One region of the Pseudochelatococcus sp. B33 genome, then DNA from elsewhere that is predicted to be linked to it. Evidence: riboswitches for the same ligand, from Rfam matches in the RefSeq annotation. Region 1 holds a riboswitch; the other holds the start of a gene.
The links. A riboswitch is a leader RNA that binds a small molecule or an ion and turns the genes downstream of it on or off. The one in region 1 is predicted to bind thiamine pyrophosphate.

Region 1 (7,213 bases):
TCCTTGAACTCCTGCGCCTTGCCGTCAAGCCCCGAAAGCCGTTCCGCCTCGGCGCGCAGGTCCTGGGTGATGCGCATCGAGCAGAACTTCGGCCCGCACATGGAGCAGAAATGCGCCACCTTGTGCGCCTCCTTGGGCAGGGTCTCGTCGTGGAATGCGCGGGCGGTGTCGGGGTCGAGCGCGAGGTTGAACTGGTCGTTCCAGCGGAAGTCGAAACGCGCCCGCGACAGCGCGTCGTCGCGCAGCTTCGCGGCCGGATGGCCCTTGGCGAGATCGGCGGCGTGCGCCGCGATGCGGTAGGTGATCACGCCGGTCTTGACGTCGTCGCGGTTGGGCAGGCCGAGGTGCTCCTTCGGCGTGACGTAGCACAGCATCGCCGTGCCGAACCAGCCGATCATCGCCGCGCCGATCGCCGAGGTGATGTGGTCGTAGCCCGGCGCGATGTCGGTCGTGAGCGGCCCTAGCGTATAGAAAGGCGCTTCGCCGCAGGTTGCGAACTGCTTGTCCATGTTGGCCTTGATCTTGTGCATCGGCACGTGGCCGGGCCCCTCGATCATGACCTGGCAGCCCTTCTCCCAGGCGATCTGCGTCAGTTCGCCGAGCGTCTCCAGTTCGGCGAACTGGGCGGCGTCGTTGGCGTCGGCGATGGAGCCCGGACGCAGGCCGTCGCCGAGCGAGAACGACACGTCGTATCGGCGCATGATGTCGCAGATCTCGCCAAAGCGCTCGTAGAGGAAGCTTTCGCGGTGATGCGACAGGCACCAGCGCGCCATGATCGAGCCGCCGCGCGAGACGATTCCCGTGACGCGGCTCGCCGTGAGCGGCACATAGGCGAGCCGCACGCCGGCATGGATGGTGAAATAGTCGACGCCCTGCTCGGCCTGCTCGATGAGGGTATCGCGGAACACCTCCCAGGTGAGCTTGTCGGGCTCGCCGTCGACCTTCTCCAGCGCCTGGTAGATCGGCACAGTGCCGATGGGCACCGGCGAGTTGCGCATGATCCAGCCGCGGATGTTGTGGATGTTGCGCCCGGTGGAGAGATCCATCACCGTGTCCGCACCCCAGCGGATGGCCCAGACGAGCTTCTCCACCTCCTCGGCGGCCGTTGAGGTGACGGCGGAATTGCCGATATTGGCGTTGATCTTCACCAGGAAGTTGCGGCCGATGATCGTGGGTTCGAGCTCCGGATGGTTGATGTTGGCCGGGATGATGGCGCGCCCGCGCGCGATCTCCTCGCGCACGAATTCCGGCGTGATGAAGGCGGGGATCGCCGCGCCGAAATCCTCGCCGTCGGCGCGCCGCCGCTCGGCCCCCGCCAGCATGGTCGCGCGGCCGAGGTTCTCCCGGTGGGCGACATAGATCATCTCGTCGGTGACGATGCCGGCGCGGGCGAATTCGAGCTGGGTCACGGGCTGCCCGTGACGCCCCTCCAGCACGGGATGCGCGGCGGGGCAGGCCGGCACGAGGCGGCCCGAGGGGATGTCCGGGCCCGAAAAGCCGTTGTCCTCCGGCCTCACGGGGCGCGGGGCGACCGCATCGAAGCCGCGCCGCACGAGCCATTCCGCCCGCACGGGCACGAGCCCCCGCTCGAGATCGATGGCCGCATCGCCGTCCGTATAGGGGCCGGACGTGTCCGGCACGCGCACCGGATCCTCGCCACAGGCGGGATCGAGCCCGATCTCGCGGAACGGCACCCGGATATCGGGCCGGCCCTCGGGACTGGCGTAAATCTTTCGCGAGCCGTGGATGGGACCGGTCGTGACGCCGGCCGGCACGGCGGCGATGCCGTCACGCGGGCGTTTCGATGATGTGGATTGTGTCGATGGTGTCATGTCGTCCGCTCCTCCCGGAAATGAGAATCCGGGCACGGGGCGACTGACAGGCATGCAGATAAAGATAGGGCTTTGGCGCCGACATGGTCCCGTCCCTCCGCCGGTATGACCCGGATCAGGTTCAAGGGTCACCATGGCGGATTGCCCGCGATCGAACAGCTGCGGACAATCCTCGACGGAATCTCAGCCCCCTCGCGGGGCACCCCTCGGAATGGGGACAATGTCGGCGCGTTCGGCGGCTTTGTCAATCACATATCGGTCGCATCGCACCGAAAACGGCCGTCGTTCCCGTGACGAATCCGATGCGTGGGCAAAGAGATAGCGAGGCGCCGCCGTGCGGCGCTCCGGCTACTCGGCGACCGAGACGTCGTCGACGCTCTTGCGGCGCGTGCGCGTCACGCGGGGTTTCCGAACCGGCTGTTCGGCTCCGTTTTCCGTTCCCTCGGTTGCGGCGTCGCCTTCCGCGGCGCTTGCAACGGTGCGGCGGCGGCGTGTCCGCGGCGCGGGCTTCTCCGTGGCCACGGTGTCGTCGGCCGCAGGGGCGGGTGCGGCAGGGGCGGGTGCGGCAACGGGCTCGACGGCGGCCTCTTCGTTCACCTCCGGAAGCTCCGGCGCCAGGATGACCGGCTGCTCGTCGCTGCCGGGAACCGTGCGCACCGGCGTGGTCAGGAAGGCCGGCAGGATCGGCTGCTGCGCGGAACCCGCGTCATCGGCCGGCGCTGCCTGCGCATACCGGTTCGCGGCGGCCTCGCGCCGCCTTGCGAAACGCTCGCGCCGCTCCTGCCTGTCGGGACGCTCCTGCCTGTCGGGGCGCTCGAAACGCTCCGCATTGCGCGGCTCCTGCGTTCTGGGCTCTTGGGTCCTGGGCTCTTGGGTCCTGGACTCCTGCGTCCTGGGCTCGTGCGATCGGGGCTCCTGCTGGCCGCGCGCGGGCAGGATGGGCTGGGCCTCGTCATCGGCGAGCGGGAAGCGCGCGGACGGCTGGGGCGTGCTGTAGTCCTGTACGCCGTAGCCGATGCCGTTCTCCTCGACGAGATCGTCCTGCTCGTCGTCGAACTGGCGCGGGAAGCCGAAGTTCTGCTGGAACTGCGCCTGGGCGGCGAGGATGATGCGTATGTAATGTTCAGCGTGCTGAAGGTAGTTCTCGGCGGCGACTCGGTCCCCCGAGGCCTGCGCGTCGCGCGAAAGCTGCGTGTATTTTTCCGCGATATGCTGCGCCGTGCCGCGAACCTTGACGTCGGGTCCGTTCGACTCGAACGTCTTCGTCAGCGGATTGGGGGCCTTCCGTCCCCGGTTGCGCATACGCCTGTTTTGACCTGGTCTCATAAGATTAATCTCTTCGGGAGCTACAATTGAGGGGGATCGTCGCCCCCATACGGCACACCTGTGCCCGCCAGAACACCGGACCGAAGCGCAGTTCGCGCCTTTCGGGAAAATCCGGCGTCAAATCAGAAAGATAAAGCGACGTCTTCATTTTCTCTCAGATGCCGCCGCTCCATTTCCGCAGCACTGTCCCGGCGATACCGGACCGGCGCGACGGTCTTTCCATCCCTCGCGCGAGGCGGCCTTTCGCTCTTCCGCCATCCCGCTCTATCTTTTTGTTTCTGCATCGAATTCATCCAGAAAACGGCATCCATTCCCTGGGTCGGTGCGCCAATGAACGGTTCCGATGAGGACGGCTGGAAAGACGCGCCACCGGCAACGGCCGGCGACCGTATCGAACCGGCGAAGTCCGGACTGGTCGGATATGCATCTGTTCCGAAAGCGATGGATCAAGAGGAGTTCCGACTATCCAGGCCATCTTCAGGGACCGGAACAAGGTTTACATGGTCAGCCGGGCCATCATTTACCAGCCGGCGATCGAAGTATTTCCGTGTCCCAGGACCGGGCGCTGGCCGGGTACACGCGCGCACAACTTCCAGACATGCTGAAAACCCTGTTCAAGAGGTAGCGAATAAGGCTCACTGCAACTAAAGTGTATCAACCCCGCCCGCGGGAGCGTCCTACTCCCCGCAAGGCGCATTCTATCGCTGCTTGCCCGAAAGGCGGCGCGTATACCAACGACAGACAGTTGCCTCGATTGATCACGCAACGTTCCGGCCTGCTGGCGACATTCATCGATCGAATGCGTTCAGCTCAACAGAGGACGAAAACCGGCCACACCCCAAGATGCCGAAAGCATCTAAAAGGCCTCAGATCGACAGCCGAGCCTGATTCATAGCGAAACATTATCGCCTTGCCGCAGTCGCGCCAAGCGTTTTCTACGGCCCATGCGCTAACGCGCATCATTTTCACGAGAATGTGGCAACAATGACGCGCTCCGTTCCGGCAAGATCGGCGACCGGCACGGCCACGCTGAAGCCGTGCGCGGCTGCGATGCCGGCGACAGTCGGCGCCTGTCCCCGGCCGAATTCGACGATCACCGCGCCATCGGCGCGCAGCAGGCGGGGGGCTTCGGCAAAGATCGCCCGATAGGCGTCGAGCCCGTCCGCGCCGCCGTCGAGGGCGAGGCAGGGATCGTGCTCCCGCACTTCGGCGTCGAGGCCGGCGATCGCGGCGGATTCGATATAGGGCGGATTGGACAGAATGACGTCGAACCCGCGCCCCGCCAGCGCCGCTCCCCAGGAGCCGACGACGCAGGACAGGCCGTCGCCGACACCGTTTCTGTCGGCGTTGCGGCGCGCGGTCGCCGCCGCTTCGGGCGACAGATCGACGGCAACGCCCCGGGCGTCGCCGGCCTTGCCCGTCCGGCGCAGCTCGTGCATGAGTGCGACCGCAATGCAGCCCGATCCCGTCCCAAGGTCGAGGAACCGGAACGCCTCGCCGGGACGGGTGGCGGCGATACGGGCATGTTCGGCGATGGCCGCCTCGACGATCAGTTCCGTCTCCGGCCGGGGCACGAGCGTCGCGGGGGCAAGGGCGAAGGGCAGCCCCCAGAATTCCCGTTCGCCGAGAATGCGGGCGAGGGGCTCGCGCGCCAGCCGCCGCGCCGCCGCGGCGGCGAGCCGTTCCAGCGCGTCGGGCGGCAGCGCCTCGTCGGGCCAGGCGTAGAGGTCCGTCGCGGACAGGCGGGCTGCGTGCATCAGCAGCACGCGCGCGTCGAGCGCCGGGGTATCGATGCCCGCCATGGCAAGCCGCGCCGTCAGGTCGCGCAGGGCGTCTTGCCGGGATATGGGTACGGCATCCTGGCGCATCCGCCGGCCCTCAATGCTGGCGGGCGAGCAGCGCCGCCTGATGCTCGGCGATCAGCGCGTCGAGCAACTGGTCGAGGTCCCCCATCATCACCTCGTCGAGCTTGTAGAGCGTGAGGTTGATGCGGTGATCGGTGACGCGGCCTTGCGGAAAGTTGTAGGTGCGGATGCGCTCCGACCGGTCGCCGGAGCCGACCTGCAGCCGGCGGTCCTCGGCGCGCGCCGCGTCCGCGCGGCTGCGCTCGGCGTCGTAGAGCCTGGCGCGCAGCATCGCCATCGCCTTGGCGCGGTTGCGGTGCTGCGAGCGTTCGTCCTGCACCAGTACCACGGTGTTGGTCGGGACATGGGTGATGCGGATGGCTGATTCCGTCTTGTTGACGTGCTGGCCGCCGGCGCCGCCCGAGCGCATGGTCTCGATGCGCAGGTCCGACTCGTCGATGGAGACGTCCACGTCCTCGGCCTCGGGCAGCACGGCGACCGTGGCGGCGGAGGTGTGGATGCGGCCCGACGCCTCGGTTTCCGGCACCCGCTGGACGCGGTGCGTACCGGACTCGAACTTGAGCCGCGCGAACACGCCCCGCCCGCTGACCTCGGCGATCACTTCCTTGTAGCCGCCCGAGGCGCCGGGACTTTCCGACAGGATCTCCACCGACCAGCCGCGCGAGGCGGCGTAACGGGTGTACATGCGCAGCAGATCGCCGGCGAAGAGGGAGGCCTCGTCGCCGCCCGTGCCGGCGCGGATTTCCAGGATGGCGCTCTTCTCGTCGGCCGCGTCCTTGGGCAGCAGCATGATCGTCAGTTCGCGCGCCGCCGCCGCGAGCTCCTCGACGGCCTGCGGCCGCTCGTCGCCGGCGAAGGCGCGCAGTTCCCGGTCCGTCTGCGGATCGGCGATCAGCGCCTCGATGTCCGCGAGGTTCCGGTCCGCCGCCTGATAGACGCGAATCGCCTCGACCACCGGATCGAGTTCCGCGAGTTCGCGCGACAGGACGACGAAGGAATCCGAATCGGCGCCCGCCGCCAGCGTCGCGGTCAGCACCGCGTGGCGATCGAGGATGGCGGCCAGACGCTCTGGCGGCGGAGTGGAGATGTCAGACATGCGGATCGATAAAAAACCTGTGACGAGGCAAAGCGGCCGGTTCCACGCTACACGGGAATGCCCCGGGCGGCGGCGAAGCCGGCGAGCGCCTGACGCAGCGTGCCCCGGTCGCCTGCAGTGCTCAGCAGCCGGTTGATCTCGGCCGAGATGGCGGCGGCGTCGAGCGACAGCAGCATCGCCTTGACCGGGCCGATGGAGGCCGGCGACATCGAGAACGACCGGTAGCCGAGCCCGATCAGGGCCATGGCCTCCAGCGGCCTGCCGCCGATCTCGCCGCACAGCGTCACCGGCTTGTTGGCGGTGTCGGCGGCGTTGTGGATGGTTCTCAGCGCGCGCAGCAGCGGCGCGCTCAGCGGATCGAAGCGCTCGGCCACCTGCCGGTTGTCGCGGTCGGCGGCGAACAGGAACTGCATGAGATCGTTCGAGCCGATGGAAAGGAAGTCGGCGACGCTCACCAGCTCGTCGATCTGGAACACGAGCGAGGGCACCTCCACCATCACCCCGACGGCGATCGACGCGGGCTCCACATGGCCGAGCTTGCGCAGGTAGGCGAGTTCGCGCGTCACGATCGCCTTGGCCCGGATGAATTCCTCGACGGTCGCGACCATCGGGAACATCACCTTCAGCGCCCGCCCGCCGCAGGCGCGCAGCAGCGCCCGGACCTGCGCCCGCAGCAGGCCGGGACGGTCGAGGCCGATGCGGATCGCCCGCCACCCCAGCGCCGGGTTTTCCTCGTCCACGGTCTGCATGTAGGGCAGCACCTTGTCGCCGCCGATGTCGAGCGTGCGGAAGGTGACGGGCGCACCGGCCAATTCGTCGAGCACCTGCCGGTAGAGCGCTTCCTGCTCGCTGGTCGAGGGCATGCGCTCGGCGATCATGAACTGCAACTCGGTGCGGAACAGGCCCACGCCGTCGGCGTTGGTCTCCGACACGTGGGGCAGGTCGACCAGCAGTCCGGCGTTGACGTTGAGCGAGATGCGCTCGCCGTCGAGCGTCACGGCCGGCAGTTCGCGCAGGGCCTTGTACTGCTCCTGCCGGCGGGCGCGCAGGCGCGCCTTCTCGGCATAGGCGCCCTCGACGTCCGGCTGGGGACG
Region 2 (7,213 bases), on a different contig from region 1:
GTCGACCTTGAGCGCCCGCCCCGCGATCGCCCCGCCGTCGAGGTGGGCGACCGCATTGTGCAGGCGCCCGGCCTCCCGCCACGGCAGGCCGATGAGCACGGCCGGGCCGCCGTCGGCGGTATCGCGGGCGAGGTCGTTGCAGGCCTGCATGCACGCCGCGACGAAGGCCGGTTTCAGCACCAGATCCTCGGGCGAATAGCCGGCCAGGAACAGTTCCGGAAACAGGATGACGTCGGCCTTCTGCCGGGCCGCCTCGCGCCGCGCGTCGCGCGCGCGCGACAGATTGCCGCCGATGTCGCCGACAAGCGGATTGAGTTGCGCCAGCGCAATGCGCAAACTTTGACGGAGCTCTGTCATGCGAATGGTTTAGACCATGTGTGCGTAAAGGAAAAGGCGCATTGCCCTTCGCCCTTTATGGATGACCCCGGGCGGGAGTCAATGTCGACTGATTGCAGAGAAATTATAGGCTCATGGCATGACGTTGGATATGGCGGTTTCGCGATTCCTGCCGCATGATGAGGAACCCGGAGACCGGTGTTCATGTTGGTCATGTCACCGCCTGATGTGTTGTCGACGCAGGCGAGTGTCACGGCAATAAGCGTCCCTGCAACGAGGATCCGAAGATGACGATCAAGACCCGTAACGATCTTGGACAGAATGTGCGTTCCAAGTCGATCGACCTGTTGAATGAGCATCTTGCGCTGTTCATCGATCTCGGCGCGCAGCTCAAGCATGCGCACTGGAACGTCAAGGGGCCGCATTTCATCGCCCTGCACGAGCTGTTCGACCAGCTCTATGCGAATGTCCTGGAATATACCGACACCGTGGCCGAGCGGCTCACGGCGCTTGGCGGCATCGCCCACGGCACCGTGCAGGCAGCCGCCGAGGGCACCAAGCTGAAGGCCTATCCGCTGCAGATCACCGATGGCCTGGAGCATGTCGACTATCTGGCGCGCTCCATCTCGGAAGTCGCCAAATCGGCGCGCAAGGCCATCTCGGTGACGGAAGAAGCGGGCGACGCCGCCACCGCCGACGTCTTCACCGAGGTGACCCGCGGGCTCGACAAGAACCTGTGGTTCCTCGAAGCGCACATCCAGGAAGTCAACAAGTAAGCAGGCATGCGGGTGAGGCGCGAGAGCGTGCTTCGATCAAACGGAATCATTTGATCGATAGGAACTCGCTCAAAATCAAAAAATTAGATCATTCCAGCGTTTCCATGAACGCTGGAATGATCGAGCGCCTCACCACCAGGCGTGAAAATGGTGCACCGGGCCGTGGCCCTTGCCGATGGCGAGCCTGTCGGAAGCGGCGATGGCGCGGCTGACGTAGTCCTTCGCCGCACGCACGGCATCGATCTGCGCCGTGCCGCGCGCGAGGCCTGCGGCGATGGCCGACGAGAGCGTGCAGCCGGTGCCGTGGGTGTTGCGCGTCGCGATCCGCGGCGCCGGAAGGCGCGTCATGCCCGTGGCGTCCGCCAGCAGGTCGACGCTTTCCTCGCCGCGCGCATGCCCGCCCTTGATCAGCACCGCGCGCGGGCCGAGCTGCAGCAGTGCCTCGGCCTGCGCCAGCATGGCAGTCTCGTCCTCCGCGATCCCCGCATTGAGCAGCACGGCGGCCTCCGGCAGGTTGGGCGTGACGATGCTGGCGAGCGGCAGGAGCTTTTCACGCAAGGTCGCGACCGCGTTCTCGCTCAGCAGGCGGTCGCCGCTCGCCGCGACCATCACCGGATCGAGCACGACGGCCCGCTGGTTCCAGCGGACGAGGCCGTCCGCAACTGCCGCGATCGTCTCCGGCCGCGACAGCATGCCGATCTTGACCGCGCCGACTGCGAGATCCGAAAACACCGCGTCGATCTGCGCGCCGATGAAATCGGCCGGGACGTCGTGAATCGCGGTGACGCCGAGCGTGTTCTGCGCCGTGAGCGCGGCGATGACGCTGGCGCCGTAGACGCCGAGCGCCGAGAACGTCTTGAGGTCCGCCTGGATGCCCGCGCCGCCGCCCGAATCCGAGCCGGCGATAGTGACCGCGATGGGGGTGATGCCTGTCGCCATGGTTCAGCCTCCGGCCCCGCGCGCGGCGAGGCTCGCGTCGACGATGTGGCGCAGTTGCCGCGCCGCCTCGGCCGGATCGGCGGCGCCGAGGATGGCCGAGATGACGGCGACGCCGTCCGCGCCCGCGCCGATGACCTCGGCCGCGTTCGTGGCGTCGATGCCGGCGATCGCGCCGAGCGGCAGCGTCAGGCCGGCCGCGCGCGCGCTCGCCGCCATCCGCGCCAGCCCGTCGAGGCCGATAGGGGGCTTCGGGTTGTCCTTGCTCGACGTGACGAACACGCCGCCGATGCAGCCGTAGTCGATGGGCTCGCGCACGGCCTCGCGCGCCTCGTCCTGGTTGTTGATGGTCAGGCCGACGATGGCGCTGTCGCCGAGGAGCCGGCGCGCGTCGGCGGGCGCGATGTCGTCCTGCCCGATATGGACGCCGTCGGCGCCCGCCGCGAGCGCTACATCCACGCGATCGTTGATGAGCAGCGGCACGCCGCGCCCGGCGATCGCCGCCAGAATGGCGCGCGCCGTCTCGATGGCGGGGCGGGTTTCGGCGTATTTGTCGCGGTATTGCAGCAGCGTCGCGCCGCCGTCGATCGCTTCGCGTGCGAGGTCGGGCAGGGGCCGGCCGCCCGCCCGCTCGGGGTCGAGGATGGCGTAGACGCGCAGATCGACCGGGACGGGGATACGCGGTACCGGCTGGCTGTCGGACGGTTGCGGCATGAGGGCGCCTCGCTCGCATCAAGGATGCGGTTGGTCGATCATGCCCTGCGGAGGAACATCCGCGCCCTGCTTGCGCATCGAAGCCGCGGACCTATCTCGCTTCCCTCCGCCGGCATGACCCGGTTCAGGTTCGGTGGGTTGGCACGTGGCCTCTCAGCCCTGCAGCATCAAACCAAGAATGGGTACCGTTTTCTGGTTTGATGCATTTACGCTAGCGGGCACCCCAAGGAGACATACTCTATATTGAATATTGACCGGAAACGGGGCGAATGCAACCGCCCCGCCTCACACCGTGCGCTGGGCCTCGATCTCCGCGAGCCCGGCGGCATCCAGATAGTGCTCCAGCCAGTGGATGTCATAGAGGCCGTTCTGCACGTCCTGATTGCGCACCAGCGCCCGGAACAGCGGCAGCGTGGTCTCGATGCCGTCGACGACGAACTCGTCGAGCGCCCGGCGCAGGCGCATCAGGCACTCGGTGCGGGTGCGACCGTGCACGATGAGCTTGCCGACGAGCGAATCGTAGTGCGGCGGAATGCGATAGCCCTGATAGACCGCCGAATCGACCCGCACCCCGAGCCCGCCCGGCGGATGATAGTAGGTGATCGTGCCGGGCGATGGCCGGAACGACGACGGATGCTCGGCATTGATGCGGCATTCGATGGCATGGCCGTCGAAGACGATGTCCTCCTGCCGGATGGACAGCGGCGCGCCCGAGGCCACGCGGATCTGCTCGTTGACGAGGTCGATGCCGGTGATCATCTCCGTCACCGGATGCTCCACCTGGATGCGGGTGTTCATCTCGATGAAGTAGAACTCGCCGTTCTCGTAGAGGAACTCGACCGTGCCCGCGCCGAGATACTGCAGCTCCTGCATGGCGCGCGCCACCACGGTGCCGATGCGCTCGCGCTCGGAGCGGTTGAGCGCGGGCGAGGGGGCCTCTTCCCACACCTTCTGGTGGCGGCGCTGCAGCGAGCAGTCGCGCTCGCCCAGATGCACCGCGCCGCCGCGCCCGTCGCCGATCACCTGGATCTCGATATGGCGCGGCTTCTCCAGATATTTTTCCAGATAGACGGAATCGTCGCCGAAGGCCGCCTTGGCCTCCATGCGCGCGGTCGCCAGCGCGTCGCTGAGGCTTGCCGCATCCCGCGCCACCTTCATGCCGCGTCCGCCGCCGCCCGCCGCCGCCTTGACCAGTACCGGAAAGCCGATGTCCGCCGCGATGCGGTGCGCGTCCGTGTCGTCGCCGATGCCGCCCTCGGAGCCGGGCACGCAGGGGATGCCGAGGGTGCGCGCCGTGCGCTTGGCCGCTATCTTGTCGCCCATCAGCCGGATGTGATCGGCCTTGGGGCCGATGAAGGCGATGCCGTGTTCGGCCAGCACGTCGGCGAAATGCGCGTTTTCCGACAGGAACCCATAGCCGGGATGCACCGCATCCGCGCCGGTAATCTCGCAGGCGGCGATCAGCGCCGGGATGTTGAGGTAGCTGTCGCGCGCCGGCGGCGGGCCGATGCAGACGCTCTCGTCGGCAAGGCGCACGTGCATGGCGTTGGCGTCGGCGGTCGAGTGCACGGCGACGGTGGCGATGCCGAGTTCCTTGCAGGCCCTCAGGATGCGCAGGGCGATCTCGCCCCGGTTGGCGATCAGGATCTTGTCGAACATCGATTACTCGATAACCAGCAGCGGCTCGCCGTATTCGACCGGCTGGCCGTCTTCCACCAGCACGGCGGTGACCGTGCCCGAACGCGGGGCGACAATGTCGTTGAAGGTCTTCATCGCCTCCACCAGCAGCAGCCTGTCGCCCGCCTGCACCTTCGATCCCACGTCGATGAACGGCTTGGCGTCCGGCGAGGGCCGCCGGTAGGCGGTGCCGACCATCGGCGAGGTGACCGTGCCGGGGTTGTCCGCCAGCGAAACGGGCACCTGCGCCGGTGCCGCCGCGGCGGACAGGGCGGCCGGGGCTGCGGCCGCCACCGGCGCCGCAACGGGCGACGCGACGATGGTCGCGGTCACGTTGCGCGCCACGCGGATGCGCAGATCGCCTTTGGCGACCTCGATTTCGGTCAGGTCGGTCTGGGCGATGAGCTCCGCGAGCTCCCGGACGAGGTCTGGATCGATGGGGCTGATTCTTGCCATGCTTTCTTCAATCAGTGGTTCACCGCGCCGATCGGCGCATCTTCAACGGGGCGCATCGGAATGCCGGTCCTGACGCCGGCCTTGCAGTAGCGGAACGATGGCCTCCAGCGCAAGGTCGTAGCTCGCAGCGCCGAAGCCGCTGATAACGCCGCGCGCCACCGCAGCAATCATGGAATGATGGCGAAATTGCTCCCGCGTATGCACGTTCGACAGATGCACCTCGATCGTGAGCGCGTTCGCGCCGGTGATCGCGTCGCGCAGCGCGATGGAGGTGTGCGTGTAGGCGCCGGCGTTCAGGATGACGCCCGCGCCGGCAAGCCCCGCCTGCTGCACCAGCGTCACCAGTTCGCCCTCGATGTTCGTCTGGGCGAAGGAAAGCTCGATCGTCTCGCCCGCCGCCTGCGCCAGCGCGGCGGCCTTCGCCCGCAGCCGCGTTTTGATGTCGGCGAGAGTCAGGCTGCCATAGACCCCCGGCTCCCGCTGCCCGAGCAGGTTCAGGTTGGGGCCGTTCAGGATATGGACTGCGACCATTCGGCGGATGCCTGTCCTCTGGAGGATGTTACCGTTTCATGAAAACGGCGAGATCCTCTCACTTCCTTGTTTTGAGCGCTTTCCGATCGGAAAGCGCTCAAGGGCGAACACGAAACACGATCACGCGGACGCGCGCGGCTGCACGATCCACCATTGCAGGTTAATTTTTTCTCATAGCGCGATGCAGGGCGCAGGGGAAGTCTTGAAACATCCTTTCAAGAAGATAACCAAACGCTCCTGCGGTGCGGCGGCGCGGCGGGGATCAGCAGTCGAGCTTGCCGCATTGGCGCACGGAGGCCACCACCGTCTTGAGCGTGTCGAGCCCGACCGCGCCGGGGAGCACGCCGTCGCCGAGCACGAAGCTCGGTGTGCCGGAAAGCCCGAGCTTCTCGCCCGCCTGCAGGGTGCGCGCCAGCACCTGCCGCACGGCGTCGGACGTGATGTCCTTCTCGAGCCGCGCCATGTCGGCGCCGCTCGCCTTGGCCGCGGCGAGCGCCTGCTCCTTGCCGACGACGCCCGATTGGCGCAGCAGATCGGCATGGAAGCGGAAATATTGCTCCCCCTGGAGCTGCTTCCCGACGGCGATGCTGACCAGCGCCGCGTCGACCGATTCCTGGCGCAGGATCGGAAAATCGACGATGACGAAGCGAATGCGCGGATCGGCCTCCACCAGCGCCTCGATATCGCCGATCGCCCGCTTGCAGTAGCCGCAATTGTAGTCGAAGAACTCGACCAGCGTGACGTCGCCTTCCGGGTTGCCGAGCACGATGCCGTCGATGGGGCCCGAGGTCACTTCCCGCACGGTCTCGGCCACGGCGGCGCGCTGCTGGGCTTCCTGATGCTGCTCCAGCGAGGCGATCGCTTCCTTGAGCACTTCCGGATTGTTCACCAGATAGTCGCGCACCACGCTCTCGATCTGGGAGCGCTGCTCGGCCGACAGTTCCGCCGCAGCGGCGGGCGCGGCCAGCGCGAGGACGCCGGCGGCGGCGAGCAGGGAGGGACGAAGCCAACGAAAAGAATGCATGAATGATATCCTGAAATGCGGTGCAGGCCGGTTGAACCCGGCGTCCTTATGTGACCACCGACCTTTGTGCCCGCCCCTGCGGCCACGGTCAATGACACAACATGGTGAGCGGCCCCAGCATGGTGAGCCGTCCCAGCGACTCAGCCGGCGGAAACGGCGAGGCCGTTGTCGATGGCGTGCTGGCGCAGGCTCTTCTGCGGGCGTGCGCCGATCTGCTGGATAATGTGCGCCGCCGCCAGCGCCCCGTGGTGGGCGGCGGTGCGCAGATCGAGATCCTGCGACAGGCCGAAGAGGAAGCCGGCGGCGAACAGATCCCCCGCGCCGGTGGAATCCACCACGCCGTCCACCGGATAGGCGGACACCGCGAGCGTCTCCTCGCGGCCGACGACGAGCGCCCCCTTCTCCGAGCGCGTCACGACGCCGAGCACGCTCTCCTCGCGCAGCGCCTCGACGGCGGTGTCGAAGTCGGACGTCTCGTAGAGGCTCTTGAGCTCGGTCTCGTTGGCGAACACGATATCGACGGTGCGCGTGCGCAGGAGGCCGATGAACTCCTTGCGGAACCGCTCGACGCAAAAGGCGTCGGAGAGCGTCAGCGCCACCTGCCGGTCGGCGCCGTGGGCGATGCGCGCCGCCTTGACGAAGGCGTCCTTCGCCTGCGGCGGGTCCCACAGATAGCCTTCGAGATAGACGATCGAGGACGCCTCGACCGTGTGATGGTCGATGTCGTCGGGCGTCAGATGCCGGCTTGCGCCGAGATAGGTGC

Region 2: linked by a shared signal. The riboswitch ahead of thiE (thiamine phosphate synthase) and the one ahead of thiC (phosphomethylpyrimidine synthase ThiC) in region 1 are both predicted to bind thiamine pyrophosphate.

What each region holds. Positions count from the first base shown of each region.
Region 1 is NZ_JBSEFH010000001.1:127,221-134,433, reverse strand. Features, by position in the region: gene thiC (phosphomethylpyrimidine synthase ThiC) at 1-1,832, opposite strand, end outside; TPP riboswitch at 1,908-2,049, opposite strand; gene ACUSIJ_RS00560 (DUF4167 domain-containing protein) at 2,181-3,158, opposite strand; gene prmC (peptide chain release factor N(5)-glutamine methyltransferase) at 4,124-5,026, opposite strand; gene prfA (peptide chain release factor 1) at 5,037-6,119, opposite strand; gene ptsP (phosphoenolpyruvate--protein phosphotransferase) at 6,167-7,213, opposite strand, start outside.
Region 2 is NZ_JBSEFH010000032.1:35,786-42,998, forward strand. Features, by position in the region: gene ACUSIJ_RS26025 (NAD+ synthase) at 1-357, opposite strand, end outside; gene dps (DNA starvation/stationary phase protection protein Dps) at 624-1,112, shown strand; gene thiD (bifunctional hydroxymethylpyrimidine kinase/phosphomethylpyrimidine kinase) at 1,242-2,051, opposite strand; gene thiE (thiamine phosphate synthase) at 2,055-2,762, opposite strand; TPP riboswitch at 2,846-2,998, opposite strand; gene accC (acetyl-CoA carboxylase biotin carboxylase subunit) at 3,048-4,421, opposite strand; gene accB (acetyl-CoA carboxylase biotin carboxyl carrier protein) at 4,425-4,895, opposite strand; gene aroQ (type II 3-dehydroquinate dehydratase) at 4,938-5,426, opposite strand; gene ACUSIJ_RS26060 (DsbA family protein) at 5,689-6,450, opposite strand; gene ACUSIJ_RS26065 (adenosine kinase) at 6,591-7,213, opposite strand, start outside.